DNA from 2 places in the Rheinheimera marina genome. Region 2 is predicted to be linked to the other one. Evidence: riboswitches for the same ligand, from Rfam matches in the RefSeq annotation. Region 2 holds a riboswitch; the other holds the start of a gene.

Region 1 (14,893 bases), on a different contig from region 2:
CCGACTGGTTAAAAGGCTATGGCTGGGTAATTATTGTCGACCACGGCAGCGGCATCATGAGTCTGTATGGTCACAACCAGGCTCTGCTGAAGAAACCCGGCGACGCAGTCCTTGCCGGTGAAGCTGTTGCTTTAGTCGGTGCCAGCGGAGGTCAAACCCAAAGTGGCCTTTATTTTGAGATCCGGCAAAAAGGCAGCGCCATTAATCCGGTCAGCTGGTTACAGAAAAAGGCTGGTTCTTAGATGAAATGGTTGTTGGTATGGTGTGCCCTGTTGTGCTCTTCCTCTCTGCTGGCTCAGCCCCGGCTGGTAATCGTGATTGATGATATAGGTTATCACCAGACCGATTACCGCCTGCTGGAGCTGAAATACCCGCTGACCTATGCGGTGATCCCGCATACCACCCACAGCAAAGCGATGGCGCAGGCAGCCATGCTTAAAGGCCGGGATGTCATTCTACACATGCCGATGGAATCGGCCCGCCGCGCGGATTTAAGCAAAAATGCACTGAAAGTCACGATGGACCGACAGCAAATAGAGCAGATGCTGGATGCCGCTTTTGCCGACGTACCGCAGGCCATTGGCATGAACAACCATATGGGCAGCTACTTCACTGAGCAGGACCAGGTGATGGACTGGACCCTTGCGTACCTGGGGCAGCGTAAACTGTTTTTCCTCGACAGCAAAACCACAGCCAAAAGCACCGCAGCCCGTTATGCCAGCCTGCATCAGGTGCCGTTGCTGACCCGACAGGTGTTTTTGGACAATGACCGCAGTTATGCGGCACTCGACAAACAGTTTAAGCAGGCTTTGCAGCTGGCGAAACAGCATCAGCAGGCCATTGCCATAGGCCACCCTTACCCGGAAACTTATCAGTATCTGCAAAAAAACCTGGCGACTATCGCCAAAGCGGGAGTTCAACTGGTGCCGTTGTCGGCCTTACTACCAGCAGATTACCCTTTGGTGAGAGCGGATCAGAGCCTACCATTGCACGCCATTGTGCAAACAAAGCCGTCACCAGCAGAACACAACTCAGAGCTTGCAAAGGTGTCCAAACCTGCAGAGCAAGAGCTGATGACTCCAGCCATGGCCGAACAGCTTATCCTGCAGCAGGAACAGGCGCTGAACCGCGATTACGTTATTCCTGAGTGGCTGAATCCGCTGACGTTGCCAGCCGAACAAAGCCCGAGAGTGCCACTCTATAAACACTACCAGCCGCAACAACAGCCGAAACCCGTCACGCCACCATTCTTTCAGCTTGGGCGCAGCCACAGCCGCTAGTAACAAAAAAGCCGGAGCATCAGCTCCGGCTTTTTAAATTCAGCACTGCTCAGGCTGCCATAGCGGCCTGCAGTTTTTTCATTGCATTTTTTTCCAACTGACGCACACGTTCGGCAGACACCTGATAACGGTCAGCCAACTCTTGCAGCGTCATTTTGTTCTGGTCCAGCCAACGGGCACGGATAATGTCCTGGCTGCGCTCATCCAAAGTGCGGACTGCAGCTTGCAGACGATCAACTGCGGCATTGTCCCACTGGTCTTCTTCAATCCGGTTGGCTAAATCAGAGCCTTTGTCTTCCAGAAAGTAGACAGGTGCAGTGTAGCTTTCGTCGTCATCGTCCGGCGCATCAAATGGCATATCGTGGTTGCTCATCCGGGCTTCCATCTCCAGCACTTCGTGCTCAGGAACCCCTAACGACTCCGCGACATTTTTCACTTCTTCCTGACTAAACCAGCCTAAGTGTTTTTTCGCCTTACGCAGATTAAAAAACAGTTTGCGTTGTGCTTTGGTGGTCGCCACTTTGACGATACGCCAGTTCTTTAACACAAACTCATGAATTTCTGCTTTGATCCAGTGCACAGCAAAGGACACCAGGCGAACACCCACTGCCGGGTCAAAACGTTTGACTGCTTTCATCAGGCCTATATTGCCTTCCTGAATTAAGTCGCTGATTGGTAGACCGTAACCTGAGTAGCTGCGGGCAATGTGCACAACAAAACGTAAGTGCGACATAATCAACTGGCGGGCAGCTTCCAGATCACCATCCTGATGTAAACGTTCGGCTAAAGCGCGTTCTTCTTCGGCGCTAAGCATAGGGATGGTACTGACTGCATGAGTATAAGCTTCCAGGCTACCGCTACCGGCCACTGTCAGCGTCATCAACTGTGCTGTTTGCGTCATCTTAAACCCCTTTCATTTCTGAAGTGCGACTGATGTTAGCACTCTTTACCAGAGAGTGCTAAATGTTTTTTTCAGGCTTTTAAGATCCAAATTTTCTAATACTGCTATTTTAATAATATCTGCTCATATAGAGTGGTCAGGCAACAAAATAGGATAAGTTTAAAGCTCGGATCAGCAGACTCAACGAATAAAAAGAACAGAGGCGGTACGATGTATTGTTATGTAGCCAGGCAACCCATTTTTAATCTGCAAAAAGAAGTGATGGGTTATGAGTTGTTATTCAGGGATGGCGTAGACAACAGTTTTCCTAATATCAACGCCGATGAAGCCACCTCAAAGTTAATTACCCAACACCACTTAATGTTGGGCGTCGAGAAAATAACTAGCGGTAAACAAGCTTTTATTAACTTTTCGGCAGATACACTGATCCACCATTTTCCAACCTCCATCGACCCCAACGCCATCGTTATTGAGATCCTGGAAACAGTAACGATCAGTGATGAGCTACTGCTTGCCTGTAAAGAGTTACATAAAATGGGCTATCGTCTGGCGTTGGACGACCACGATTTTGATCCAAAGTGGGATGTGTTCTTACCCTATATACATATTCTGAAAATAGATGTCCGGCAATTTAATGTGCTGGAAATCAGCCGTTACCTGCGCAGGGTCAGCCCCTACCCTGTCACCTTGCTGGCAGAGAAAGTAGAAACCGCAGAGGAATATGCTCAACTACAAACTCTGGGTTTCACTCTATACCAAGGCTATTTTTTTGCCCGCCCAGAGATGATTAAACATAAACAGCTTGGGTCCAATAAGCTGAATTTACTGACTCTGATTGGGGAGTCCAGCAAAGTACAGCTGGATTTCGATAAGCTCGCAGGCATTATGCAGCGTGACCTCGACATGTCGTACAAGCTGCTGCGTTTTATTAACAGTGCCAACTTCGGCCGTAAACAAAGCATCGGCTCGTTAAAACACGCCATGGTGTATATGGGTGAGGCTGAACTGAAGAAGTTTATCTCGCTGCTGGCGCTGGCTAATCTGGCCGAAGGCCAATCGGATGAATTACTGGTGATGTCGCTGATCCGGGCACGTTTTTGTGACCAGTTGGCATCCATTCGTGGTGATCACGACAACCCGCCCGCAGCCTTCCTGACCGGTTTGTTTTCCCTGGTAGACGCACTATTAGAACAACCTCTGCCTGAATTGCTATCCCAACTGCCATTACTGGATGAAATCAAAAGCGCATTACTGGAAGGCAAAGGTATGTTAGCGCGTTATTTAGCATTGGAAGCCACCTTTGAGCAGGGGCAATGGAAGCAACAAATCGAATTGTCGGCCAGCCTGGTGGCTGCCGACGTCGACCTAAACAGAATCTATCTGGACGCCGTCGAATGGGGGCAAAGCCTGCTTAATGCACGCTGAGCTCAAACCCCGACGGCATCGATCTGCGCTATGGTACGGCGCACCGCCAGGTAAGATCCCAATAAGCCCAAGAGTATCGCACCAAGCAATAAGTAACCCAGTTCAGCCAGGCTCATCGGTTGCAATTGGAAGCTGCCTTCATACAGCTGAGTGACGGTCGCAATACCTTGCTCCAGCCACCACATCAGCACTTCTTCAATCAGAAAGGTTAACACGCCACCAAACAAGCCCAGCCAAATCCCGGTATAAAGGAAAGGCCGCTGAATATAAGAGTCGGTCGCACCAACCAGCTTCATCACTTCAATTTCGCCTTTTTTACTCAGCACCATCAGCCGTATGGTATTGCCCACCACCAGCAACAACGCCAGCACCAACAACACAGCCACAGCGATAGCGGCCTGCCGCACCAGCGACACTATGGCATCCAGCCGCTCCAGCCAACCTATATCCAGCTTGGCGATGTCGATGTACCGTTCTTGCTGCAACTGCTTCAGCAACGCAGAGGCAGCAGCGGCCGAGGTGTCAGCCGGTGTCACCAGCATCACATGAGGCAGCGGGTTTTCATCCAGGTAATCCAGCGAATCGCCAAAGCCCGAGCTTTGTTTAAACTCATTCAGCGCCTGGCCTTTATCAATAAATTCAACCTGGGCTATTTGTGGGTCTGCTTGCAGCAATGCCAGCAGCTCAGCAATTTGGGTTTCATTGGTGTCTTGTTGCAAAAACAAACTGATTTGAGCCGCTTTGTCGACGCCCTGCCCCACTTGTTGCAGGTTTTTCACCATCAAATGCAAGGTGACTGGCAAAGTTAAACTGACGCCAATTACGGCCACGGTCAGTAATGAGGAGGCCGGCGTCAGCCAGATTTCACCCAGGCTGGTCACAGCCTGGCGTAAATGCGCCACCCAAAACATGACAAACTTGCGCCAAAGGCTGACTTTTGCTGCGGTTGCACCTGTGGCACGGCCCTGAAACAGAATGCTCATTCGTCGGCCCCCCAGCTCAGGCCGTCATTAATCATCCGGCCATTACGCAGTGTCAGAGTACGGTAACGCATCCGGGCCAGCAGGCTTAAATCGTGGCTGGCAATCAGCACAGACACACCAACCTGATTAAAAGCTTCGAACACACCCATAATTTCTTTGGATAATTCCGGATCCAGGTTACCTGTCGGCTCGTCCGCCAGTAACAAAGGTGGCCGGTTCACCACGGCGCGGGCAATGCCCACCCGTTGCTGTTCACCACCAGACAAGGTGTGTGGCAAGCAACGGACTTTGTCGAGCAGGCCCACTTTATCCAGGGCAGCGTGCACCCGCTTGGCCATATCTTTGCCACTAAAACCTTCAATCACCAAAGGCAAAGCCACGTTGTCAAACACCGTATGGTTCATCAGCAGTTTGTGATTCTGAAAGATCATGCCGATATCCCGACGGATGTACGGCACCTGGCGTTGACGAATTTTGCTTAAATCCACGCCGTTGATAAAGACTCTGCCCGCACTGGGGCGTTCGATCAGGCTGATCAGACGTAACAAGGTACTTTTGCCAGCCCCGGAGTGGCCAGTCAGAAAGGCCATCTCGCCTTTTTCCAGTTCAAAGCTGACCCTGTCTAATGCGACAAAACCACCACTGTATCCTTTGGTCACCTGTTCAAAACGCAGCATGTTCAGAGATCCCGGTTAAACAAGGCTTTAATAAAGTCATGGCTATGAAACACCCGCAGGTCATCAATGCCTTCGCCCACCCCAATGTAACGGATAGGCAGGCTGAACTGGTCGGCGATGGCGAAAATCACCCCACCTTTGGCGGTGCCGTCCAGTTTGGTCAGACTGATACCAGTAATATCCACCGCTTCTTTAAATAAACGGGCCTGACTTAATGCATTCTGACCTGTGCCAGCGTCCAGCGTCAGCATCACTTCGTGTGGTGCGGCGCCGTCAATTTTTTTCATCACCCGGACAATCTTTTTCAGCTCTTCCATTAAGTGTGTTTTGTTTTGCAAACGGCCCGCGGTGTCAGCAATCAGCACGTCCACATTGCGCGCTTTTGCTGCCTGGTAGGCGTCAAAAATCACCGAGGCACTGTCGGCGCCGGTCTGCTGGGCAATCACCGGGATCTGGTTACGCTCGCCCCACACCTGCAGTTGTTCAACCGCAGCGGCACGGAAGGTATCACCGGCTGCCAGCATCACAGTTTTGCCTTGCTGTTTGAATTGCTGGGCCAGTTTGCCGATGGTGGTGGTTTTACCTACGCCGTTCACCCCCACCATTAAAATCACATATGGGCCATCAGCGCCGTCCAGCTGCAGAGGCTGCTCCACTTTTTGCAGCATGTCAGCCATTTCCTGCTGCAGCTTGTCGTACAAGGCTTCGGCGTCACGCAGTTGTTTTCGATCGGCATGCAGCACCAGCTGCTTAATCAGTTTCTGGCTGGTTTCCACACCCACATCAGCCAGTAACAGCTGGGTTTCCAGCTCTTCATACAATTCATCATCAATTTTTTTGCCACGAAACAGACTGGCCAGGCCATTGCCAAGGTTCTCGCTGGTTTTGCTGAGTCCCTGGCGTAACCGGGTAAAAAAACCCACTTTGGCTGTTGTTGCTTCGATCACTGCGGGTTTTGCGCCGACTTCGGGCTGTACAGGTGTATCCAGCTCAGCAGCAGGTGTTGGCAGAATCTCGGTTTCAACGGCGCTTTCCATCGGCGCCGTCACCGCAGCTTCTTCTAAAGTTTCCTTTGCAGCCACAACAGGCTGTTCTGTTGGCACATCGGCTGCGACTGTGGTTTCTTCTGCAGCGTGCTCCTTGCTTGACGCTTGCTCTGGCTGAGCCACTGCTGGTAATTCTTGTTCTGCAGGCGCAGGCTGTTCGTTTTGAGACTTTTTGCCGAAACCCAGCCAGGAAAACAGTTTATTTTGCGTAGTCATAAAGCTCGATGCCAGAAGATTGGAAACTAAGGTAAAATCGCCGCTTATAGTACCATCTTTAAGATGCAGGGCAAAAACTCAATGAAAACAGCTCGTCAGAAACCAAGCCCCTCTCACAATGGTCCGGGTTATGTGCGCCTGATCAGTGGCCGCTGGAAAGGGCGGCGCTTACCCGTACTTGACACGCAAGGGCTGAGACCCACGTCAGACCGGGTGAAAGAAACCTTATTTAACTGGCTGATGCAGGATGTGGCCGGTGCTGCTGTACTGGACTGCTTTGCCGGTTCAGGCAGCCTGGGGCTGGAAGCCTTGTCACGTTATGCGGCGTCCGTGCTGATGCTGGAAAAAGATGCGTCAACCGCCACCCTTTTGAAAAAGCACCTGCAAAGCCTGAACACCACTGAAGGCTCAGTGCTGCAGACCGATACCCTGCTTTGGCTGAATAAGCAGGCCAACCAGCAGTTTGATCTGGTGTTTATCGACCCGCCATTTCGCCAGCAGCTGGCACTGCCGACCTGTCAGGCGTTGACAACTAACGGTTGGTTAAAACCGGGCGCCTTGGTGTATCTGGAAACCGAAAAAGAATTAGCACTGCAGGACATACCAGCAGGCTGGACACTGCTGAAAGAAAAAATTGCCGGGCAACTGGCCTACCGTTTGTGGCAGACCGCTGGCTAATCAATAAAAAAGCCATGCAGTTGCATGGCTTTTTTAACAAAGAATTCTGAATTAGCTGGCGCTACGAGCCTTGATCACTTCCAGGATTGGAGAGGCTGCGAAACCATTGCTGTTCGCCCACTCGATATCACCTGACTGAGCAACCTGGCTACCTGGTAACTGCTTGATGATGAATTCTGCAGTGTCAGCGGCGTTGTTTTTAATCGCGAAACGTACCAGAGGTAAACCATCACAGCTGATGCCATCGTACACAGCTTTTAAACGCAGACGGTTGTCTGACAGTGTCTTACGCAGGTTGTTTTTGTTGTTGTCAGCGACATAAGCACAGATAGACTGAGCTAACTGGTCATTGGCAGAAGCAACAGGGGCAACGAATTGGGCGGCAACAGCAGTAGCAACTAAAGCAACAAATTTGAATTTCATGTCAAAAGCTCCGGGTTTAGCTAAGCCTGAATTCAGGCAGAATCATGGTTTTTCAGGCTGACTACCACCACAGCAACAACGCTACTGTCATATCAGCAAACACGAAAGAAGGAGCTTTGAACATCAGTATTCTGATGGGTGCGCGTCCTACGTAACCTGACCGGTTACGGCAGCCCAGCTATCATAGGTTTCCCCTTAGATCTGAAGCTTTGCGTGTGCTCCTTTTCAGGAGACTTGCCTTTCGAGCGGTGCGCATTGTAAATAGCGAATAAAAATCGCGCAACACAATTTTTTAAGGTTTTTTAATTAGTTAAACTAATAGTACCGAAAACTCACTGATCGGATTGATTATTTTCTGAACTAAACTCCATCCCTAAATTGGTCAGACCTTGTTCTTTCACCCAGGCTTTCAGCTGCTGCACATCGTTTTTTTCAAAGCTTTGGATAGGCCGTACTAACTCAATCAGTTCAGCAAGACAATCCATTTCATACTGCATCAGTTCGTGATCGCGCACATGTTTCTTCAGCTCCGCTTCTGAACTGATGTCCAGCTCTTCTGCTTCCCATTCAATCAACCGGGCCACTGTTGCCTGCGAAATTTTTGCCACATTAATAAATTCAGCCGCGTCCTGGGACGAAATACCATTGAGCATAGTGTCCAGTGCTGTCGCGGTATCAATGGCCGGAAACACCCCAAAAACATCAAAATTGGCCTGGTCTGGTGTGGCCAGCTCCAGCTCTTCTGCCAGCCGCTCGAAGTTAATCTTCACCCGGCGTACAAACAACCATTCCCACACCATATTCAAAATATCGCGACACAATTTGGCATCACCAAATTCAGTGACTTCGGCAAATAGCTGGTAATTCGGTAACATACGCTCGAGCAAAGCGGCCGCAATTGCCGCTTGCTGGTAGTACCCAAGTTCACGCATCATCTGGAAATTATTGGCTTTTTGTTTCATGCTGGAGACTCCGTGCGGCTATCGGCTGGCATCATACACAACAGCCGGAGTTTATGCCAAACCCTCAGACTGACAGGCTGGCAGGTTTTCGTTCTGAACTGGAGTTTTTATGGATTTATCATTGATGACAATCACCACCCCGGCATTATTATTTCCGGCCATCTCCCTGCTGTTACTGGCCTACACCAACAGGTTTCTGGTGCTGGCGCAATTAATCCGCCAACTCAACACCCGGGAAGGCGATCAGGTGCGTGAGCTGGCAAAACGTCAAATCGAGAACCTGCGTAAACGGGTCTTTCTGATCCGCTCCATGCAGCGCTGGGGCGTGATTAGTTTTGTGCTCTGTACCTTGTCGATGTTTTGTCTTTTTATGCAGTGGCAGCTCGCCGGTCAATGGAGTTTTGCCGCCAGTCTGGCCAGTTTAATGGGCAGTTTGCTGGTATCACTTTATGAAATTCAGATCTCCTGTAACGCCATTCAAATTGAACTGGAATCACTGGAGCATCAGGAGCAAACGGCTCATAGCCCGCTCAATCTGCCCTAAAGCTGCTATCAGACTGAGGGAAACTGCACCAAAAAGTAGCGCCCTCGCCAGGCGAGGAGCTAAAGCCAATTTGCCCGCCCATGCTTTCCACCAGTTCTTTGGAAATCGCCAGACCAAGGCCAGTGCCGCTGCTGTGCCTGCTGTCTGATGAATCTGCCTGTGAGAAGCGCTTGAACAAACGCTGATGAAATTCAGCGGCAATACCGGGGCCCTGATCCGTCACCGCAATGCGGGCGTTGCCGTAGTGTTCTTCAAGCCGCACCAGCACCTGAGCACCAAGGGGTGAAAACTTAATGGCATTGCTCAGGAAGTTCGACAGGACCTGGATAAAACGCTTTGCATCCAGGTCAACACGCAATTCGTTGTTGTCGGCACAAAACTCCAGCCGGATTTGTTTGTCTTGTGCCATCAGCCGGTTCAGCTCCAACGCCTGATGCACCAAAGGCAGCACTAACTCAGTCTTTTGTTCAAACTGCATTTTGCCCGCCGCAATTTTTTCGATGTCGAGTAAATCGTTGATCAATGAGGTCAGGCGTTGACTGTTTTTATGCGCAATACGCACCAGTTCTGCCGCCTGTGGCTCCAGCACTCCAACAATGCCATTGTCTAGCAGGCCCAAAGCGCCAGCAATAGATGTCAGTGGGGTTCTGAGTTCGTGGCTGACGGTAGAGACAAACTCATTTTTCAAGGTTTCTACCCGTTTCCGATCGGAAATATCCCGCAGCGTGCAGATATAAAGCAACCGGCCCTGACGGCGTATTTGTGAGACCGCCAGTTCCATTGCAAACAACTGGCCGTTGGCTTTTTGGCCTTCCAGCTCCCGGCTTTGTCCCAACACTGGCGCCTGGCCAGGCAAAGGGAAAAACGCCGCCTGCTTTTGCTGCAATCTGGCATCAGCCGACAACAACTCAATGGCATAGCGTCCGGTAAGCTGGTCCGTACTGCTGTCAAACATCTGCTGAGCGGCTGGGTTGACGCTGGCGATCCGACCACTCTCATCAATGGTAATAATGCCGTCCACCACGTTGTTCAGTACGGTTTGTGTGTGCTGTGCGTGTTCTTTGCTGATTTGCTCAGCGTCTTTGCGTTGTGCCACCGTCAGGGTTTGCGCCATCACTGCAGCCACCGCACTGACAAAAGCTTCTTCATCACTGTGCCACTGTCGTGGCGGACCTATATGCTCCAGACACACCACCCCAACGACTTTGCCTGCCAGCAGAATGCCACCGTCCAGCATGGAGGTGATCCCCAAAGGTTTTAAATAGACCGAACTGAACTCACTGGTGGCTGGATCAGACTGAGCATAGTCAGCGCAAATCCAGCCCTTGGCCGCAATGGTATCGAAGTACACAGGGAAATCACTTTTTCGAAGCACCATCTGATCCTGCCGCACCGAACCACCTTGCTGATACAGTGCCAGGCAAAACATTTCGTCCCCTGCATCTGACAGCATCCAGACACTGACTCTGTTACACAGCACAGCGACAGAGGTACTTTTGGCCAGCACCTGCGCAAACACCTGGCGATCACCCAAAGACACAGCTTCATTCAACACCAATTGGGTGAGCGCACTGCGTTGTCGTTCGGTCCGTTGCTGCCCTTCCTGTGCGGCCGCTTCAGACTCCTTACGGCTGTGAATATCCTGACAAAGGATCACAAAACCGCCCGGCTCGCCCTGCTCATTCTGCACCGCGTCGCATTCCAGGCTCAGCCAGCGCGCTTTGCTATGGCCCAGATTACACAGGCATTCCAGCGTAAAACTTTGGCCTTTTGCCAACGACTGCTCCATCAGCATAAGCTTGCTGTCGGCATCAATCCATTGAAAACTTTGGCTGAATCCCCGCCCTTGTAATTGAGCCAGACTCTGACTGGCCAGCCGTTCAAACGCCTGATTCACCCATTCAATCTGTCCAGAGGCGTTTAGCACCACCACGCCATTACTGGTGCGGCTTACCGCCAGTGACAAACGCTGCAATGAAAGGGAATCGACCTCAATACGTTGTTCCAGCTGCATAAAGGACTGATCCAGCCGCAGCGCCATCTGTGCCAGGGCCTGACTGAGAATATTCACTTCCCGTACTGCACTTTCCGGCATAGGGACATGCGCTGTCGAGCCTTGCTCCAGTTGCTGCGCCCAATCTTTTAAGGCCAGCACAGGCTGTGACAGTTGCCGGCTTAACAGCCAACCCAATACGGCAAATACCGCTACGGCGCCAATCATCAGCATGCCGCTCTGACGCTGGCTGGCATAGGCCTGTTGCATCAAATGCTGATTATTCACCAGCACAAGAATGGACAAGGTTAATCCGGCAGGGTCCTGAAATGATTGAAAAAATGTCTGATAATCCTGCTGCTGCCAGCGCAATTGACGCTGACCTGGCTGACCGTCTGCGAAGGCAGCCAGCAACGGCACCACAGATTCAGCGGCATCCGTGCTCTGACTGCTGGCCAGCAACCGCTGGTCAGCACTGACAATAAAAATACTGGCCTCAACCTGTTGCGCCAGCTTGGCTACAAAATTCTGCAACAAGTCCAGACTGATATCCGCAGCAACCACTCCCTGGAACTGGCCATTCAGACTGTACCAAGGGGTAGCCAACCCAATCCCCTTGCCACTGAAATGACTGTAAGAATACAAGGGATACCAGCTGGTTTTACCTAGCCGCAGCGCCTGCTGAAACCATTCCCGCTGGCGCACATCGTAGAAGGCCGGGGCTTGCAGTCTGGCCTGCGCTTTGCCTGTGGCATCCAGCTCATACTGACTGCGCTGCAGCTCTGGATTGTCCCAGGACGAAAGTAGGGTCACAGAGCCTTTCACCGGATTACGTTGAATTCCCAGATAACGGCCGTCAGCAGCGCCGAGCGACAGATAGGTCAATTGGGGGTAATGCTGCATTTGCCAACTGAAAAAGCCGGATAACAACTCAGTCTGTTCGGAGGAGATCAGGCCGGACTGCAGCATTTGCCGGCTCGACTCGGCAGCCAGCCGGGGCACGGACAGCAACTGATCCAGTTGGTCCTGTACTTGTGCCGTGGTTTGCCGGGCCAATTGAGAGGCGTAACTGGTTGCAGCCTGATTGGCGTTGTAATAAGAAATCAGGATTAATAAAGCGCCGAAGAGTACAAAAAGCCCAAGTACAGGCCAGGAAAAAAAAGCCCGCAGCGGCACGCCAGCTAATGATTTGGACTCTGAACTCAACCGCTATACCCTCATTTCCCTGGTTGCCTTTGATCCGATACAGGACAGTCGGCATCCAGTATAGCGGGTAAAACGTATTCAAGAATAAAATTCAAACAAAATGAGCGGCTTAGCGCTGCTGGATTAGCCCCAATTCCAGGCCGAGCAACACAGCTCTGGTTCGGTCTCTGACCCCTAATTTCTCCAGAATGCTGGAGATCTGGTTTTTAATGGTGCCTTCCGATTTATACAGTGCGCTGGCGATTTCTTTATTGGAATAACCACCAGCCATCAATTGCAGTATCTCCAGTTCTTTCTCCGACAATGCGTCAATGCCATGGCGCACAGCCGGCTGTGCCGCAGGTTTGATGCCAGCCAGCAAGCGTTCCGTCACGCTGCTTTGAAAACAGCTGCCGCCCTGCGTCAGAGTGACAATAGCCTGGGTCAGGGTCTGCAAGGACACGTCTTTGAGCAGATAGCCTTTAGCCCCCAGTTGAATACTTTGCAACACCAGCTCGTGCTCCTCGAAGGTGGTCAGGATCAGTACCGGCACTGTTAATCCTGTTTGACGCAATAAACGCAGAGTGCCGATGCCGTCACAGACAGGCATCGATAAATCCAGCAGAATTAAGTCTGGCTTATGCTGCCGGACCGCAGGCACAACCTCAGAACCGTCTTTGCATTCGGCCACCACAGTCACCTGGCCGGACAATGCCAGCAGGCTTTTGATCCCTTCGCGGATCAGCGTCTGATCGTCCACCAGCAGAACCCGGATCATACAGCCTCCAAAGGCAATCTGAGCTGAAGCTGCATATGGCCCTGCGCTTCTTTACACTCTAGTTCAGCTCCCAGCAAAGCCGCCCGCTCCTGCATACCCAGCATGCCATTGCCAGCCACCCAATCTGAATGAAGCTGACCATTGTCACTGATTTGCAGCAGCACGCCTTGCGGCTCCTGCCGCGTCAGCAACTGCACTTGCGTGGCCCCGCTGTGTTTCAGGCTGTTGGTCAGTGCTTCCTGAATAATCAGCAGCACCTGTTCGGCCTGCTGCACGGACGTCAGCGGCAGTTCGGCCTGCCAGTCGCTGTGCAGTTGCAACCGCGGCAAAGCGGTTGCCAGCTCAGTGACCGCCTGTTGCAAGTCCAAAACCCGGTGCTGCCTGAGCTCCGACACGGCTTCACGCACATCGGCCAGTAACAGCCGGGCCAATTGCTGGCAGGTCGCCAGTGTCGGCTGACTCTCTGAATTGCTCTGATGTTCTGCCACCTGCAAATGAATGATCAGGCCGGTTAAATGGTGGCCCAGCACGTCATGCAAATCCCGCGCAATCCGGCTGCGCTCCTGCTGCTGCGCACTGGCTTTCAGTAGCTGCTGCGCCAGCACCAGCTGTTGATGCTGCTGTTCCAGTTGCTGGCGCGCCTGCTGCTCTGAACGCGCCTGTTTAGTCATCAGCAACGCAAACAGATGAAAGCTGCCATACAGCAGTGCCGGGATCAACAGTGAGCGCTGCTCCAGGTAGGCATCCACACTAAACCACAGTGCCAGAACCAGCACAGCAATCAACAGGGCCCGGCTAAAACGGACCAGATGAGGCAATAAAGACACCCAGATAATGCTCAGAATGGCCAGGTAATCTAAAGGCAACAACCAGTTCAGTGCCAGCGCACTGCTTAACTGCAGCATATAAATGACCAGGCCAATGCCTTGATCCGCGGCTAACCGCTCACCAGGTCTGGTGATCAGCAGAAAGCAGGCGCCATAAAGCAGAAATAGCGGTATCGCCCAAGGCAAACGTGCATTGAGTGCAGGATCCGGCCAACATAAATACAGGCTTAAACCAAAGACCAGCAGCCAGGTTAATACCCCGGCCAGCACATCCCAGCTCAGACGTTGTTGAAGTTTCATCAACGCAGTATGCCTGATACCAGCCGGTACTCAATAGGCCAAAAGTCACAATGAAAAATCCTCACTTTTGGCACCTGCATCACATCCACTGTGCGAGCTAACCTGAGCAGGTCTAACAACAAGGAGATTTCCTATGCTGGCCTCTGTGTATCAATCGATCAGCCTGACACATATTATTCTGGGCAGCCTTGCGCTGCTGCTGTTCTGGGGCCCGCTACTCAGTAAAAAAGGCGGCCCTGTGCATCGAAAAACAGGTCGTTATTACAGCCTGTGCATGCACCTGGTCGGCGCATCCGGCATCTTAATGACGGCGCTGGTCTGGGCCATGCCGATGGCGGTGAAACCTGAGCTCATGAGCCGTGCGGTGTCAGACCCGGCACTGTATCAGCGGGTGATGGATCAGAACGCTTTTTTGTTTCTGCTCAGCCTGCTGAGCTGGGTGACTATCCGGCATGCCCAGCTTTCGCTGAAAACCAAACAGGAACGCTCCGTTCTGCGCCATTGGTCAGTGTTGGGTCCGGTGGCACTGTTGCTGGCGGTCAGCCTGAGCGAACTGGCGTATTTTGGCTTTAGCCAGCCGCTGGTCCTGGTGTTTGCCTTCATCGGTATTGGCACGTCCACAGGGATTTTACGTTACAGCTTTGTCACCACTGTAGATACGCGCGCCTGGTTGGT
Region 2 (14,893 bases):
CACCCTGATGCGACTGACGCTGAACGTAGCGTCGACCCGGGTGGTGTTATTGCATGGCCATGAAGGTACGGATGTAGCTGGCCGGGTGGTGCAGGCCTTTGGTGAGGTGGTGATCGGCGGCAACTATGTGGTCGGTATGGTGGTGTTTGTCATTCTGATGGTGATCAATTTTGTGGTGATCACCAAAGGGGGCGAGCGGATCTCCGAAGTGTCGGCCCGTTTTACCCTGGACGCGATGCCGGGCAAACAAATGGCCATTGATGCCGACCTCAACGCCGGTTTAATCGGGCCTGAGCAAGCCAAAGAGCGACGGGCACAAATTTCCAGCGAAGCCGACTTTTATGGCTCTATGGACGGTGCCGCCAAGTTTGTCCGTGGTGACGCTATTGCTGGCCTGATCATTCTGGTGATCAACCTGTTGGGTGGTGTCGCCATCGGTGTCTTTATGCACAGCCTGAGCCTTGGCGAATCCTTCCAGCGTTTTGCCCTGCTGACCATTGGTGATGGTCTGGTGGCACAAATTCCTTCGCTGCTGATGTCGGTGGCTGCCGCCATTATTGTCACCCGGATGAACGATGAAGGGGAGATGTCGGATGAAGTGGGCCGACAACTGCTGGCGTCGCCGCGCGTGCTGCTGACCGCAGGTTTTATTATGACGGTGCTGGGCATAGTGCCGGGCATGCCAACCGCTGCTTTCTTGTCATTTGCTGCACCGCTGTTTTTTGCCGCCTGGCGTTTGCAACAACAGCAACAGGGCCGCAGCTACACCGAAGTCGAAGCGCTGACCGAGAAGATCAGCCAGGAAGCGGTCAGCCTGAGCTGGGACGATATTCCGCATACCGACCGTTTGTCGGTGGAACTGGGTTTCCGCTTGGTCTATCTGGCGGATAAAACTCAGGGCGAACCTTTATTACAGAGCTTACGCGGAGTCCGCAAAACCCTGTCTGAGTTAAGTGGTTTCCTGTTACCTGAAGTGCGGGTGCGTGACAGCCTGAAGCTTAATCCACAAGAGTACCGCATTAAACTGGGTGGCGTGATGGTCGGTTGCGGCCGCCTACAGGCCAATAAACTGCTGGCGCTGAATACCGGCGATATTTATGGCCAGATGGATGGCGAAGTGACCATAGACCCGGCCTATGGCCTGGAAGCGGTCTGGATTGACACCGAACAGAAATCCAAAGCACTGAACCTTGGCTATTCAGTGGTCGACGTCGCCACTGTGGTGGCGACTCATGTTGGCAAAGTGGTGAAAGAACAGCTGGCCGAGCTGTTTATTTTTGAAGATGTAAAGCAGTTTCAGAAGCGGTTGGCGCAGGTCGCGCCAACACTGGCGGAAGCGCTGGAAAAAGCACTGCTACCCAATTTGCAATTGAAAGTATTACGTTTATTGCTTAAAGAACAGGTCAGCTTGGCCGATGTAGTGACGATAGCCACTGCCTTGGTCGACAGTGCCGAAGTGACCAAAGACCCGATTTTATTAGTGTCTGATGTGCGCTGCGCGCTCAAAGCCATGCTGGTGCAACAAGTGTTGGGTGAACGCGATGAATTGGCGGTGTACAGCCTGGACGACAAACTTGAGCAAACGTTGCAAAGTGCGTTGAATCAGGCCATGCAGGCCGGCAAAGTGAGTCTGGATTCGTTCCCGGTGGCGCCGAATCTGCTCAGCCAGTTCCAGCGGTTGATGCCACAAATTCGTGAGCAGATGCAGCGGCTGGGCTATCACCCAGTATTGGTGGTATTGCCGCAGTTGCGGCCTTTGCTGGCCCGCTACGCCCAGAGTTTTACTCAGGGTAACCTGGTGGTGCTGTCGTATAACGAAGTGCCGGATCAGGTACGGGTCAATGTGATAGGCACCTTAGGCTAAAAATATGGCCGCTTAGCGACTGGACAGGCCTAAGGTCGTCGCTTTTAAACTGTTGACGGTCGCAAATTGTGCAGGCCCAGACCATGGTCGAATCAGTTTCAACAAAGCGTCATGTTAGTATGTTATTTATACAAAGCATAAGTATGTAATTTGTGTGACGTGCCATTTTTAGATAAATAACAGGTGAAATGTTGAAAATTCAGCCACTTAATAAGCTGATTTTACAAAAATAAAACTTTCATCCTGTTTTTTTTTGTTGTTTTTATTTATGTTAAGTGCAGGTTCAGTCAGATTCTGTTCTGAAACTGCAGAGCTTAGAAATTAAAAGGCAAACTGGTCGAAAGGTCAGGACGCAAAGCCTCCGGTCTAAGGGCATTAGCCTAAGATAGCGGGGTTGCATTAGCAAGCGGTCACCCTGCGGGTGTGGCACTGGGTTTGTCGTAAGGCAAGGCTAGGGCGCGCCTGTATCCAGGGTAGGGGTTGGTCTGTCCGTCAGTCTGGCTCCACCTGTCTATTTGCTGTTTGCCTTTTAATCGGGTACCGGGTTTCGGCCCAAACGGGTTGGTTAAAAGGATACATCGGGTGAACAGCACGTTATTTAGTCTGGCATTCAGTTCGATCATTGGCAGCACAGCCTCTACTGTGGTGGTGCCCGCTATGGATCAAGCAGAATGGCAGGTCTCAGGCAATCAGTTCCAATGCCGCATGCAGCAGCAGTTGGGGTCTATGGCGACCTTAAGCTTCCGTCAGGAGCCGGCTAAGCCGCTGGAGCTACTGCTGGACATGGAGTCAAAACATCTGCAGTTGCAGGATGTGCAGGGGCGTCTGATCCCTGCCGACTGGCAACCAGGCCAGCTGGCACCAGCCGTCCAGCTGTCAGCTGCCGAAATCAGTCAGTCGCAGGCGCGCTTTGTTGAGCTGGTGCCCGTGGCCTTGCAACAACTGCAGCAGGGCTACTGGCTGGAAATATGGCTGGACCTGCCAGGCCAGGAGCTCAGTCTGCGAGTACCTAACCTGAAGTCCGCTGCGGCGTTAACCGAATTTCAGCACTGCACCGCCTCTTTATTGCCTATGAGCTGGCAACAGGCCCGCGATTACCAGCTGAGCTATGTGCCAGGGGAACGTCAGCCAAATGCTGCCGGACTTGAGCATCTGCAATTACTCGCCCGTTATATCAAAGAAGACAAAGCCGTCCGCAAAGTGCTCATTGATGGTCACAGCGACGACGCCGGTACGTCTTTAGCCAACCGCCTTGTTTCGGAAGAACGAGCCGACGAAGTGGCCGCTCGCTTGATTGAATGGGGGGTGCCGAAAAAACAGCTGGAAATCCGGGCCCATGGCAACAGATACCCGCTGGCGCGGAACCAATCCAATAACAGAGTGATACTGCGGCTAATCCGCAGTGCAGGTTGAGGTAACAGATCGTATGAATAATTTACTGTGGATCGATGCCTCTGTACCTGCAGAAGAGCAACTGAACTGTGCCAGAGCCGAAGGACTGCAGATCAGGACTGCCAGAGACTTAACCTCAGTGCTGGACGCCTGCAGCAGCTTGCGGCCAGACATTGTGGTGATGGCGTCACAACTGCCGGATATCGAAACCCGTGAGCTGATGCGGGTGCTGAAACGGCATTTCGACAGCTGTCAGATCATTGTGCTGGTGGAGCGCGACCAGCACGCCTTTGCCGCCGAATGCCTGACCCAGGGCGCTATCGACTATCTGTTAAAGCCCTTCAGCGCAGTGCAACTGCAAAACACCATTCGCCATGCCGCGTCGGTCGGGCGTGGCTTGAAAGATATGGTAGCGGTGTCGGTTGGCAGCCGTCAGGTGCTGCAACTGGCCAACAGAGCCGCGCAAACCGACGCCACTGTGCTGCTCAACGGTGAGTCAGGCACAGGCAAAGAGCGGTTGGCCCAATACATTCACCAGGTGTCTGCCCGTCGTGACCAGCCTTATATCGCGGTGAACTGTGCGGCTATTCCGGAAAACATGCTCGAAGCTATGTTGTTTGGTTACAACAAAGGTGCTTTTACCGGGGCGACGCAGAACCAGATCGGTAAGTTTGAAGCGGCTAACGGCGGCACGCTATTACTGGATGAAATCTCTGAATTACCACTGCCATTGCAGGCCAAACTGCTGCGGGTACTGCAGGAACGCGAACTGGAGCGTCTGGGCAGTAACCAGAAAATCAAACTTAATGTGCGGGTGATTGCCGCCAGCAATAAAGACTTGCGCGCTTTGGCCGAACAAGGCCAGTTCCGGCAGGACTTATTTTACCGGCTCGATGTATTGCCACTGCGCTGGCCTGCGCTGCGCGAACGCCGTGATGACATCATTCCGATGGCCGAGTTTTTTATGCAGAAGTACGGCGATGGCAAGTACCTGTTAAGTCCGGCTGCTCAGCAACAACTGCTGGCCTATTCCTGGCCGGGTAATGTGCGTGAACTGGAAAACGTGATGCAACGGGCGTTGGTGATGGCGCGTGGCATTGAGCTGCAGCCTATCGATTTAAGTTTGCCTGCACAGGTGCTGACAGCGGCTGAATTGCCGGTATCGGCCGAGCAACTGAAGCACAGCAAACGCACCGCAGAATTCGATTACGTGTTAGGAGTGCTGAACCAGTTTAATGGTCACCGCACCCGGGCTGCGGCTGCTTTGGGGGTCAGTACCCGGGCACTGCGCTACAAATTGGCTGCTATGCGTGAGCATGGTGTAGATACAGACGCAATAGCTTAAGTCAGAGGAACAGATCAATGGTCAGTCCAATTCAATCCCAACAAGAATTACTCAGTCAGTTTGGTCAGCTGGAGCAAATCGCCCGCAATGACCGTATTCAGCCGGCCCAGGCCGACAGTGGGATCAGCAATGATTTCAGCACGGTAATGCGTTCCATCAATGCTCAGCAGAACCTGTCGTCGGAAATGATGGCTGCGGTCGATGCCGGACGTTCTGACGATGTGGTCGGCGCTATGGTGGCCAGTCAGAAAGCCGATTTAAGTTTCTCCATGTTGCTGCAGGTGCGCAACAAAGTGATGAACGGTGTGGATGACATTATGCGCATGTCGCTGTAAGGCTGAATGATGAAAACTGAATTAGCTAAAGCCATGCCGGCCACTATTGACGGCAGCTTCCGCGAGAAGGTGATCAACCTGTCCGGCAAAATGCAATTTTTGCCACAGGGTGAACGCAGCCTGGCGTCCATTGCGCTGCTGGCGACCCTGGTGGCCGCCACTATTGTGGTGATCCTCTGGACCTCGGCGAAAAACTACGTGCCTTTGTATGGCAGCCAGGAGCATTACGACAAAGCCGGTATTGTCGAAATTCTGGATAAAGAGCAGTTCCCGTTTCGTATCGACACTGACAGCGGCAATATTATGGTGCCGCAAGACCGTTTAGCTGACGCTCGCATCACGCTGGCGGCCCGTGGTATCAAAGCGGCCATGCCGGAAGGCCTGTCGGCCATGCAGGACAAAATGAATATGGGCACCAGCCAGTTTATGGAGTCGATGCAGTACCAGCATGCGCTGGAGGGCGAACTGGCCCGCACCATTATTACCATGGACGGTGTACGCAATGCCCGGGTGCATCTGGCCATTCCGAAGCGCAACCTGTTTGTCGGCCGGGAAGAAGAAAAATCAGCCGCCTCAGTGATGGTGGACTTAGCGCCGGGCTACAACATGAAACCCGAACAGGTGGAAGCTGTGGTCAGTCTGGTGTCCGGCAGTATTCCCGGGCTGGACCCGCGTCAGGTCTCGGTAGTGGACCAACGCGGCAAGCTGGTATCGGGGTCTTTGTACGACGAAACGCCGATTGGCAAAGAAACGGACAAAAAACTCGCCTTTATCGACAAAGTCGAGCGCTCTATTGAGCAGCGCGCCTCCATTATGTTGTTACCTGTGCTGGGTGACGGCAACTACCGCATTCAGGTGTCCGCAGACGTCGACTTTAACGTGGTGGAAGAAACCCGCGAAGCGTTGGACAAAGACGCGGTGCTGCGCAGCGAAAACACCAAAACCGACTCGATGCAGGACCAGCTGGCGATGGGCATTCCCGGCTCCTTGGCCAATCAGCCGCCTGTGCCGGTACAACAAGGCCAGCAAGCGGCAGCGCCGGACAACAACGAACGCACCTCACAGCGCAATGAAACCCGCCGTGAATTCGACACCGGCAAAGCCATTACCCATACCCGCTATGAAATTGGCCGGGTGAAAAGCCAAAGCGTGTCTGTGCTGGTGAATCAGGCTGCGGCCGGAGAAGCTGGCTGGACACAGGCGCGACTGGACCAGTTAGCTGACATGGTGAAAACCGCCACTGGATTCCAGGCCGAACGCGGTGACCAGTTCACCATCAGTGCTTTTGAATTTGTGCCGGCTGGCGCTGCCGCTGAGCTGGAAGGTATGGCCTGGTGGCAACTGCCGGAAATGAAAGAATACGTCCGTTATGGCATTGGCGCGCTGATTGGCCTGGCGCTGGTGATTTTTGGCGTGCGGCCTTTGGTGAACCACCTGACCCGCAAACAAAAGCAACAAGGCAACGCGACTGGCGCATTAACGGGGCTGAACCCATTAAGCGCGGCGGCACAGGCGGGTGAGACACCGGCGGATGCAGCCAAAGGCCCGGCCACTCTGGACGGTGTCGCGTCAGCAGCTGTGGATTCAGCCGCTGGGGCTGCCGCTGCGCATAACATGAACTTACCTGCGGTCGGGTCTGAGTTTGCCGACCAAATCAACCATTTGCAATTGCTGGCGAACCGGGAATCTGACCGGGTTACTGCAGTGATCAAATACTGGATAGAACGAGGAGTCAGCGTTGAATCCGTTAAGAGCTGAGCAAGCAAAACCTATTGGTGATTTGGACAAGGCCGCGATACTGCTGCTGAGTATGGGCGAAGAAAATGCCGCCTGTATTATCAAAAAACTGGGTCGCAACGAAGTGCGGGCTTTGTCAGAGCGTATGGCCAAAATTGCTAACGTCACCCAGGACGACGTGGCTTCTATTCTGACCGACTTTTTTGACCAGTACCGCACCGAAAGCGGTGTCAGCGGCGCGTCCAGGTTGTACCTGGAGCGGGCGCTCGACAAAGCGGTGGGCCGTAAACTGGCGCGTGGCATGCTGGACGATATTTATGGCGGCGCTTTGGCGGACGATATCCGCCGGCTGGAATGGGTGCCGGCTGAATTGCTGGTTCGTTTTATGGAGCAGGAACATATCCAGATGCAGGCGCTGATCCTGGCCTTTTTACCGGCCGAGCAGGCCAGTGCCATTCTGGGTTTATTCCCGCAGCAAAAACACGACGACATTCTGTTCCGTATTGCCAATATGCGCGAAGTCAGTGAACACGTGATTGAAGACCTGCGTTACACCCTGGAGCGCTGCATTGATTATGTTGGTGAACAGGTGGGCGCCCGCGTCAACGGGGTGCAGCAGGTGGCCGACATTATGAACCGCTACAGCGGCAATAAAGCGGAAATTATGGAGCTGCTGAAACAGCACAACTCTGCCACAGCGGAAGCCATTGAAGACAAGATGTATGACTTCTTCAGCTTAAGCCGTCAGAGCGAAGAGGTGCTGAACCAGCTGCTGACCGACCTGCCGGACGAGTTGTGGGTCACGGCGTTAAAAGGCGCCGATGTGGCGCTGACCGAAGCCATTCTGGCGGTGTTACCTAAGCGTCTGGCGCAAGTGTACCGTCAGCAAATCGATACCATGAAACCTCAGCCTGTGCGCAAAGTAGAAGCGGCGCGCGCCGAGATTATGGCCATAGTAAAGCAGCGTATGCTGGCTGGCGAGCTGGATTACCGGTTGTATCCGGAAGAGACGGTGGGCTAAATGAGCGGCGCCGCGCAACCTTTGCGCTTTCCGGCACTGCAGCGGCGTGATGGCTCCGTACACCCGCAGCAGCAGTACGAACAAGGTTACCAGCAAGGGTATCAGGCTGGGGTCGAGGCCACAGAGCAGGACGCCTTCAGCCGTGGCCGTACCGCCGGTGAACAGCAGGCTGAGGCCTTCTGGCAACACCAGCTGCAGCAGCAACAAATCGACGCTTTAGTGCGTGAGCAGCAGGCGCTGGATTTGCTGGCGCAACAGTTTGAGCAGCAACTGCAGCAACGGGACCAGCAGATTGCGGCGGAACTGCTGACCACAGTGCAGCAGCTGTGCAGCCTGGTCCTGCAGGCCGAACTGGTGACCCAACCGGCTTTACTGCAGTTGTCGATTGAGCAGCTGGTGCCTTTATTGGGCGCGACCGACCCGCTGCAGTCCATTGCGGTGTCGGCACAGGATGCCGCCTTATTTACCGGCATTTCACAAATTCAGCAGGTGCCTTTGCAACTCGACAACCAGTTGTCGGCCGGGCAGGTGCTGTTTAATGGCAAACAACAGCTGCATCAGCTGGATTTCCAGCAGCGGTTAGACGAAGCGCTGTTGCCACTGCGTCAGCAATTGTTGGGCGACCATGCGTAACCTGAGCGCCGAACTGGCCAGCGCCAGAGCCCAGCTGATCCGTCCGTCGCCTGTACTGAGTTTTGGTCGGCTGGTGCGGGTCAACGGGCTGATTTTATCGGCCGCCGGTGGCCATTTTGTGTTAGGCCAGCGTTACCAGGTGGAAACCGAACAAGGCGACTGGTGTGAAGCCGAAGTGGTGGGTTTTGAACCTGACCAGGCCTTTCTGATGCCGCTGGAACCTGTATCCGGCGTGCGGGCTGGCGCCCGGGTGCGTTCGGTGCCGGACGCCTCCAGTTTTTGGGTGTCGCAGGCACTGCTTGGCCGGGTGGTTGACGGCTTAATGCAGCCGCTGGACGGTAAAGGTCGGTTGACCGAAGGCGAACGCATTTCCGCCCAACTGGCGGCGGTAAACCCGCTACAGAAAAAAGGCGTTAGCGCGCCGCTGGATGTTGGCATCCGCGCTATTAACGGCCTTTTTACAGTTGGCCAGGGTCAGCGCCTCGGCCTGTTTGCCGGTTCGGGCGTTGGCAAAAGTAAGCTGCTCGGCATGATGACCCGCTTTACCCAGGCCGACGTGGTGGTGGTTGGCTTGATTGGTGAGCGCGGCTGGGAAGTAAAAGATTTTATTGAGCAGTGCCTGGGGCCGGATGGCCTGAAAAAGGCGGTGGTGGTGGCGTCACCGGCCGATCAGTCGCCCTTGCTGCGGCTGCGCGCGGCCGAACTGGCGCACCGGCTGGCCGCCTATTACCGTGACCAGGGCCTGAACGTGTTATTGCTGGTCGATTCGTTAACCCGTTACGCCCAGGCGCAACGTGAAATTGCCCTGTCGGTGGGGGAGCCGCCGGCCACCAAAGGTTATCCGCCTTCTGTCTTTAGCAAACTGACGCAACTGGTTGAAAAAGCGGGTAACAGTGCCGATAGCCAGGGCAGTATGACCGCCATTTATACAGTGCTGGCGGAAGGCGATGATCAGCAGGACCCTATAGCAGATGCCGCCCGCGCTATTTTAGACGGCCATATAGTGCTCAGCCGCAGCCTGGCGGAGCGGGGCCATTACCCGGCCATTGATATTGGCGCCTCCATCAGCCGGGTGATGCCACACATAGTGCCGGAAGCCCAGCTGAAACAGGCTTACAAACTGAAAAAGCTGTACAGCCGCTACCTGCAGGTGCAGGAGCTGATCCCACTCGGTGCTTACCAACAAGGCAAAGACCAGGAGCTGGACCAGGCGGTGCAACTGTACCCGGCGTTAGAACTTTTTCTGACCCAGGGTTTAAACCAGGCCAGCAGTTTTACTGAAGCCCAACACCAACTGCAGCAATTACTCGGGAGCTGAACCACATGTTAAAGCAGTATCTGCAGTTACAGCAGCAAAACCTGCTGCAAATGGCCGAACGGCAAAACCAGTTGGCGCAGCATAGCCAGCTGGAAGAACACCGTTTGCAGCTGCTAAGCGGCCATATTCAGCAACTGGAACGCAGTTACCAGATGAAGTCCGCCTTGGGCCTGCAAAACCTGGCATCGATGCAAAATGTGCTGTGGGACATGCAACAACAGCAGCAGGACAAAGTGCAACAAAGCCAGCAGGAACTGCAGCAACAGCAGCAGGTTTGCCGCAAACAGGCCGCCTTCAGCAAAGGCATTGAATGCCTGATCGAGCGGCGTGAGCTGGTGCAGCAGGAAAAACAGCAACGCCAGGAACAAGTACAGGCCGACGAACTGGCGATGCAGCTGCATCAACGCGGCAGGCAGTTAGCCTGATACTAATCTCTTCGTTTAAGGTCTGTTGACACTAAGGGGAAATCACGTAATTCTGGTCTTTGTTTAGATAGCTGACTGATAGTGTTCAGTTTTCTGGCTGTGAGCCTTAAGGGAGGCCGCCGGAACTTACAGAGGTCAAGGATGAAACTACTCTTCTCTTTTTTAAGTTTCTGCGGGCTTTTTGTGCTGTACCAATGCAGCCAAGCTGCGGCTGAAAGATCAGGTGTTCCGGAGCTGACTCCGCATTTTTTCCAGCATCGGGCTGAGTTTCAGCAACTGACGACTCTGGCCTGTGCTGTGCAAAAACAAATGAATACCCGTCATGAGGTGTATAAGCCAGGGACTGCGCCTGAGTACCCGATGCCTTTGGCTGCAGACTTCGCAAAAATTGACCGCTTGATCAGGCAAATAGGGGGCGGGAGCCTGATATTGCTACAGGGTGCTGACGGCGGCTCCTCGCTGCTGTTGCTGCAATGGGGTTTTGTGTTTGCCGGCGACAGTGTTGAAATGAGTTACAGCTACAACCCGTCCCGCTTGGCTGACTATATTCCAGAGCTGCACGACCTGGATAAACACAATCCACAAGAACCCGTGTATTTCACTAAGCCATTGGCTGACGGTTGGTATGTGCAATATGACTACAGCCCTTAGCCGCGCTTTAGCACATGGATGCCAGATGAATTGGTTGATTGCTGCAATGGTCGCGGTTTTTGCCATTGCATACTGGAATACAGATAAATACGACTCCCGGAAAGACCTGACTGAACTGAGTCATTATTACCAACAGCATCAGACTGAGTTTCGTCAACTAGCGCAGGCAGCTTGTGCTTATCGTGCCAGAAACCCTGGCACCTACCTTACTTTTGAGGTGGATTTCCCCGCGTCTTATCCGGCTGAAATTCAGCCAGAGGTGGACACCCTAAAAAGGGTATTACGCAAACTGGGCAAAACAGAGCTGGCGTTACCTGTGGCTCCTCAGGGCGGCTGTTCCTTATTCTTATTGCAGTGGTCCGAATGGCGTGGGGCGGGGGGCAGCCATCTGGGCTTTAGTTATCAGCCTGCACAACACACTGAATACAAGCCTGAGCTGCACGACGCTACAGAGCAGGACCTGACCCAGCCTTTGTTTTATAGCAAAACTCTGGGTGACGGCTGGGTGCTGGAGTATGTCAATATTCCCTGAAATTAGGGTGCTTCGAACTCAAAGAGTCGCCAGATCTGAAGAGAACGTCGGGTTAGCTGTGTGACAACTTGACTCTGCCTTTCCTCCTAAGGGATGATTCGCGCCGAATCAGGCCTGCATCCCTGGTCTGCCTGTCTTTTCTTTTGAAGTGGCCTTTTATGAAAAAAATCTGTGTGTCTTTGTTTGCGCTGGCCCTGGTGGCCATGGGTTCTGTGCAGGCCAATCAGCCTGCCGCTTCGGCCACTGTCACTGGTCAGTGGAAAACCATTGATGATGAAACCGGTCAGCCGAAATCTGTGGTCGAAATTTATCAAGACAATGGCAAGCTGTACGGCAAGGTAGTGGAGATTTTCGACCCGGCCAAGAAGGCGGCTCTGTGCAATGAATGTGAAGGTGCTGACAAAGACCAGCCGGTGCTGGGCCTGGTGATTATTAAAGGCCTGAGCAAAGACGGCGATGACTACAGCGACGGTGATATTCTGGACCCGAAAAATGGCAAGTTATACAGCTGCACCCTGAGCCTGGCGAATGCCGACCAGCTAAATGTGCGGGGTTATCTGGGCTTTTCGCTGTTAGGCCGCAGCCAGACCTGGCATAGAGTGAAATAACAGACTTGCGCCAGAAAGCTGGCTGTCTGAAAGACTTAAGCCTGAATGTCCTGTCAACGGGTCTGGGCAGTCTTCCAACGCTGATACTCTGAAGGCCGTAAGCCATAACGGGCCAATACCCCTTCATGCAACCGGCGTAGCTCCTCAACTATGAGAGCCTGAACCGCATGACGTTCAGCAGCAGGTACCTGAAGGCTCACCTGCTGCCGGATGATGTCCAGCGGTTCGGTGGCCGGATTGCAGACCACCTGGTAGATAGTTTGTTTTAAAAGGCTACGCCAGGCTAACCGCAATGGGTCTGGTTCCACCAGATCCTGCCGGATAGCCAGATATTCCTGAGTCGAACGTTCATAGGCCCACAGATACAGGTCACGCAGCAACTCAACCCTGGCCATTTCGTACACGCCTAAAGTGGCACGGCTGTAGGCCTGTTCAGGCACATCCAAAAACGTCAGCGGGCATAAGTTAGCGCGAAACAGCGGTAAATTTGCGGCGAGGCGCGAGGTGCGCTTATTGATGTCTGCAAATGGTTGTAAATAGGGCAGGTGCACCATCATAAAAAAGGACTGTTCAAACGGGTCCAAAATTTGATTGGCTTTATGCAGTAACAAGTCCAGCTCTGCATCTAACTGCTGTGGCGTTGATAAAGGCCGATACACACTTTTGCCAATATCCACGGCATGTAAGCGAACACGGCCTTCGTCTGCAGGGTTTGGCAACAGGTTTTCAGCTAAAGCACTGTGCAGATTCAGCAAGCTATAGCGGTTCAGCTCCAGGCTATCAATATTGTCGACCAGCAATTCAATCGCGGCTTTGTGATTCAGGATCATCTGAGTTTCAAGTGCGGCTTTACCTGTGGCTGCTTTGCCATGGGTAATCAGCTCAAGCGTATCAAGCCTGGAGTAGGTATTACCTTCGAGGTGGCTGGATGCCCAGGACAGATCGATTAATAGTCGGTTCAGGATGGCGCGGCTGTATGTACCTGCAGGTTGCTGTTGGTTAGCCGTCTTCCCAAGGCTGTGCAGCTGGCGGCGAAGTGGAGCGGACAAATACCAGCTCTGGTTAGGTTGGTAAGCCTCTAGAAAGTCCGGTTGATAGCCGACAGGTTTACGGGCTTCGGTGGGCTGATCGATATAGGCCAGAATATCCTTGCTGTCTGCTGATAAAGGGATAAAGGCCGGAAAGTGGTCTGTAGCCGGTCCTGGTTGAGTCACAGTGCGGAAAAGGTAACGTCTGGCGCGCCCTTCGCCAGTCGCCCGTATTTGACCTTCCTCAATCAGGCGGGCAATTTGACGTTGTACTGTACGTCTGGCCATCGTTGGATGCTGGTCAAGCAACTGGGTGAGAGTGAGTCCCTCAGAGGCAAGCCGGACGCTTTCAAGCAGCCTGTACTGGTCATTCAACATGACAATAATGGCACCGTTTCGTTTGAAAGATGGCATCATTGTGGCGCAGTTTATTAAACTGCGCCAATTATTCTGGCTGTTATGGCGCAGTTTGTAGTAACTGCGCCATAACAGCCAAAAAACGGAGGCCAGCGTTTAAGCTGGCCTTATCTTATGCACTTCAGCGCCTTATTGAGTGGTCTCGGGGTAACGCTGTTTTTCGGCGACGCAGTGGGCGCTTTGCAGCTCAAAGTTCTGGTTGGATTTATTGTGGCGCAGCACACAGCGGCCATTCTCCAGCTTCAGTTGAAACAGGTTGGCTGCGTTTTGGATGCGGCCGTCCAAAGGCCGGCCTTTTTCATCGCGCAATACGGCGTTTTCAATCCAAATCTCTGATTCAAATAAAAACACATTGTCGGCCAGCTTCACTGGATCACCGCCAATGGCTTGTTGTATCGCCTGCTGAATTTCCTGCCGTACCTGAGCTGAGGTTTCCAGCAGCACCGCGGCTTGTTGTTCGGCCTGCACCTGGTGCTGGCAAGCGCTCAGTAACAGTGCGGCGACAGATAGGCTTAGTCTCATGGTTGTTCCTGTTCGTGAATAGGGCTGCGAATGCTTTGGTTCAGCACCCTGTCGTTCGGGTTGCGTACTGCCGGTGTGCTCAGTAAGGCAGGTACCGCACTGCGGCTGTCACTGCGGAGGCTTGGGTTGTCCGTGCTGCTACTGGCGCTGACAGGGCAGCTGCCACTTTGTGCATACTCTACTGCGCTGGCCAGCAACGCTTCGGCCGGGTCGCCCAGCGCATGGCTGAAGTCGTCAGCTACGGCGCAGCCTTTCACCTGGTCGTCAAATTGCGGTGCCGGGGTGGGCACAAAGCCATCGGCATAGTCGCCAAAGCCTTTGGCGTTAATGCCACTGAACTGAATGGTGAAATAGGTGGTACCGCAGTTATCTTCCGGATAAAACCCATAGGGCTTGCCACAGGTGCGGTCGCCAATCAGGATCACTTCTGCATCCACACCACGCAAGCCGTTAATCAGCGCTTCGCTGGCGGAACAGGTATTGCCGGTGGCCAGCACAAAAATCCGGCTTAAGTTCAGGTTCGGTAAGCTGGTGCTGGTCAGGGTGTTCTGCTCGTAATTAATTTGTTTGCTGTAAAAGGGTGTAGCCGCCAGGCTGGCACCGGTCACCGGGTTGGTGTTGGGGTACTTGTCATTAAACTGCATCTTTTCAAAGTAGCGGTTTTGAATAATGTTCGGGCCCGTCAGCATATAACCCAGCTGACTGGACAGCGCCAACAAACCGCCTCCGTTGTAGCGTAAGTCGATCACCAGGTTGCTGACCGCCTGATCACGGAATTGCTGCACCGCGCTAATTAGCTGAGGCTGAGCTGGCGTGATAAAGGAATTAAATTGCATATAGCCCAGTTTGCCTGCACTGGTGTTCAGCACTTTGACATTTTGCACCGGGCTGCTGGCCACATTGGCAGCGGTCAGCGTCAGGCTGTATTCAGTGCCGTCCGTGCGGCGGAATTTGAACTGGTGCCGTTCGCCAGAGGCTGCCGGAAACAAGCCGGCGTTCAGGGTGTTTACCCCGGCCTGGCTGGGGTCGTTGATAAAATCCACCCCATCAATTTCCAGAATAATA

What was found. A riboswitch is a leader RNA that binds a small molecule or an ion and turns the genes downstream of it on or off. The one in region 2 is predicted to bind cyclic di-GMP.
Region 1: it holds a riboswitch for cyclic di-GMP, as region 2 does, so the genes downstream of both, ACFO3I_RS10365 (DUF3718 domain-containing protein) here and ACFO3I_RS02170 (MotY family protein) in region 2, are expected to answer to the same signal.

Annotation. Positions count from the first base shown of each region.
Region 1 covers NZ_JBHSGB010000010.1:152,313-167,205, reverse strand. The annotation lists gene ACFO3I_RS10405 (murein hydrolase activator EnvC family protein) at 1-242, shown strand, start outside; gene ACFO3I_RS10400 (divergent polysaccharide deacetylase family protein) at 243-1,280, shown strand; gene rpoH (RNA polymerase sigma factor RpoH) at 1,330-2,181, opposite strand; gene ACFO3I_RS10390 (EAL and HDOD domain-containing protein) at 2,392-3,606, shown strand; gene ftsX (permease-like cell division protein FtsX) at 3,609-4,589, opposite strand; gene ftsE (cell division ATP-binding protein FtsE) at 4,586-5,266, opposite strand; gene ftsY (signal recognition particle-docking protein FtsY) at 5,269-6,528, opposite strand; gene rsmD (16S rRNA (guanine(966)-N(2))-methyltransferase RsmD) at 6,610-7,206, shown strand; gene ACFO3I_RS10365 (DUF3718 domain-containing protein) at 7,258-7,629, opposite strand; cyclic di-GMP riboswitch class I at 7,795-7,878, opposite strand; gene ACFO3I_RS10360 (YjaG family protein) at 7,962-8,591, opposite strand; gene ACFO3I_RS10355 (DUF2721 domain-containing protein) at 8,701-9,135, shown strand; gene ACFO3I_RS10350 (ATP-binding protein) at 9,122-12,334, opposite strand; gene ACFO3I_RS10345 (response regulator) at 12,444-13,091, opposite strand; gene ACFO3I_RS10340 (sensor histidine kinase) at 13,088-14,218, opposite strand; gene ACFO3I_RS10335 (hypothetical protein) at 14,352-14,893, shown strand, end outside.
Region 2 covers NZ_JBHSGB010000002.1:19,857-34,749, reverse strand. The annotation lists gene ACFO3I_RS02175 (flagellar biosynthesis protein FlhA) at 1-1,864, shown strand, start outside; cyclic di-GMP riboswitch class I at 2,182-2,266, shown strand; gene ACFO3I_RS02170 (MotY family protein) at 2,447-3,277, shown strand; gene ACFO3I_RS02165 (sigma-54-dependent transcriptional regulator) at 3,291-4,601, shown strand; gene ACFO3I_RS02160 (flagellar hook-basal body complex protein FliE) at 4,619-4,936, shown strand; gene fliF (flagellar basal-body MS-ring/collar protein FliF) at 4,946-6,694, shown strand; gene ACFO3I_RS02150 (FliG C-terminal domain-containing protein) at 6,675-7,694, shown strand; gene ACFO3I_RS02145 (FliH/SctL family protein) at 7,695-8,327, shown strand; gene ACFO3I_RS02140 (FliI/YscN family ATPase) at 8,320-9,645, shown strand; gene ACFO3I_RS02135 (hypothetical protein) at 9,651-10,070, shown strand; gene ACFO3I_RS02130 (hypothetical protein) at 10,212-10,721, shown strand; gene ACFO3I_RS02125 (hypothetical protein) at 10,747-11,253, shown strand; gene ACFO3I_RS02120 (DUF2147 domain-containing protein) at 11,412-11,861, shown strand; gene ACFO3I_RS02115 (Fic family protein) at 11,915-13,177, opposite strand; gene ACFO3I_RS02110 (hypothetical protein) at 13,436-13,828, opposite strand; gene ACFO3I_RS02105 (S41 family peptidase) at 13,825-14,893, opposite strand, start outside.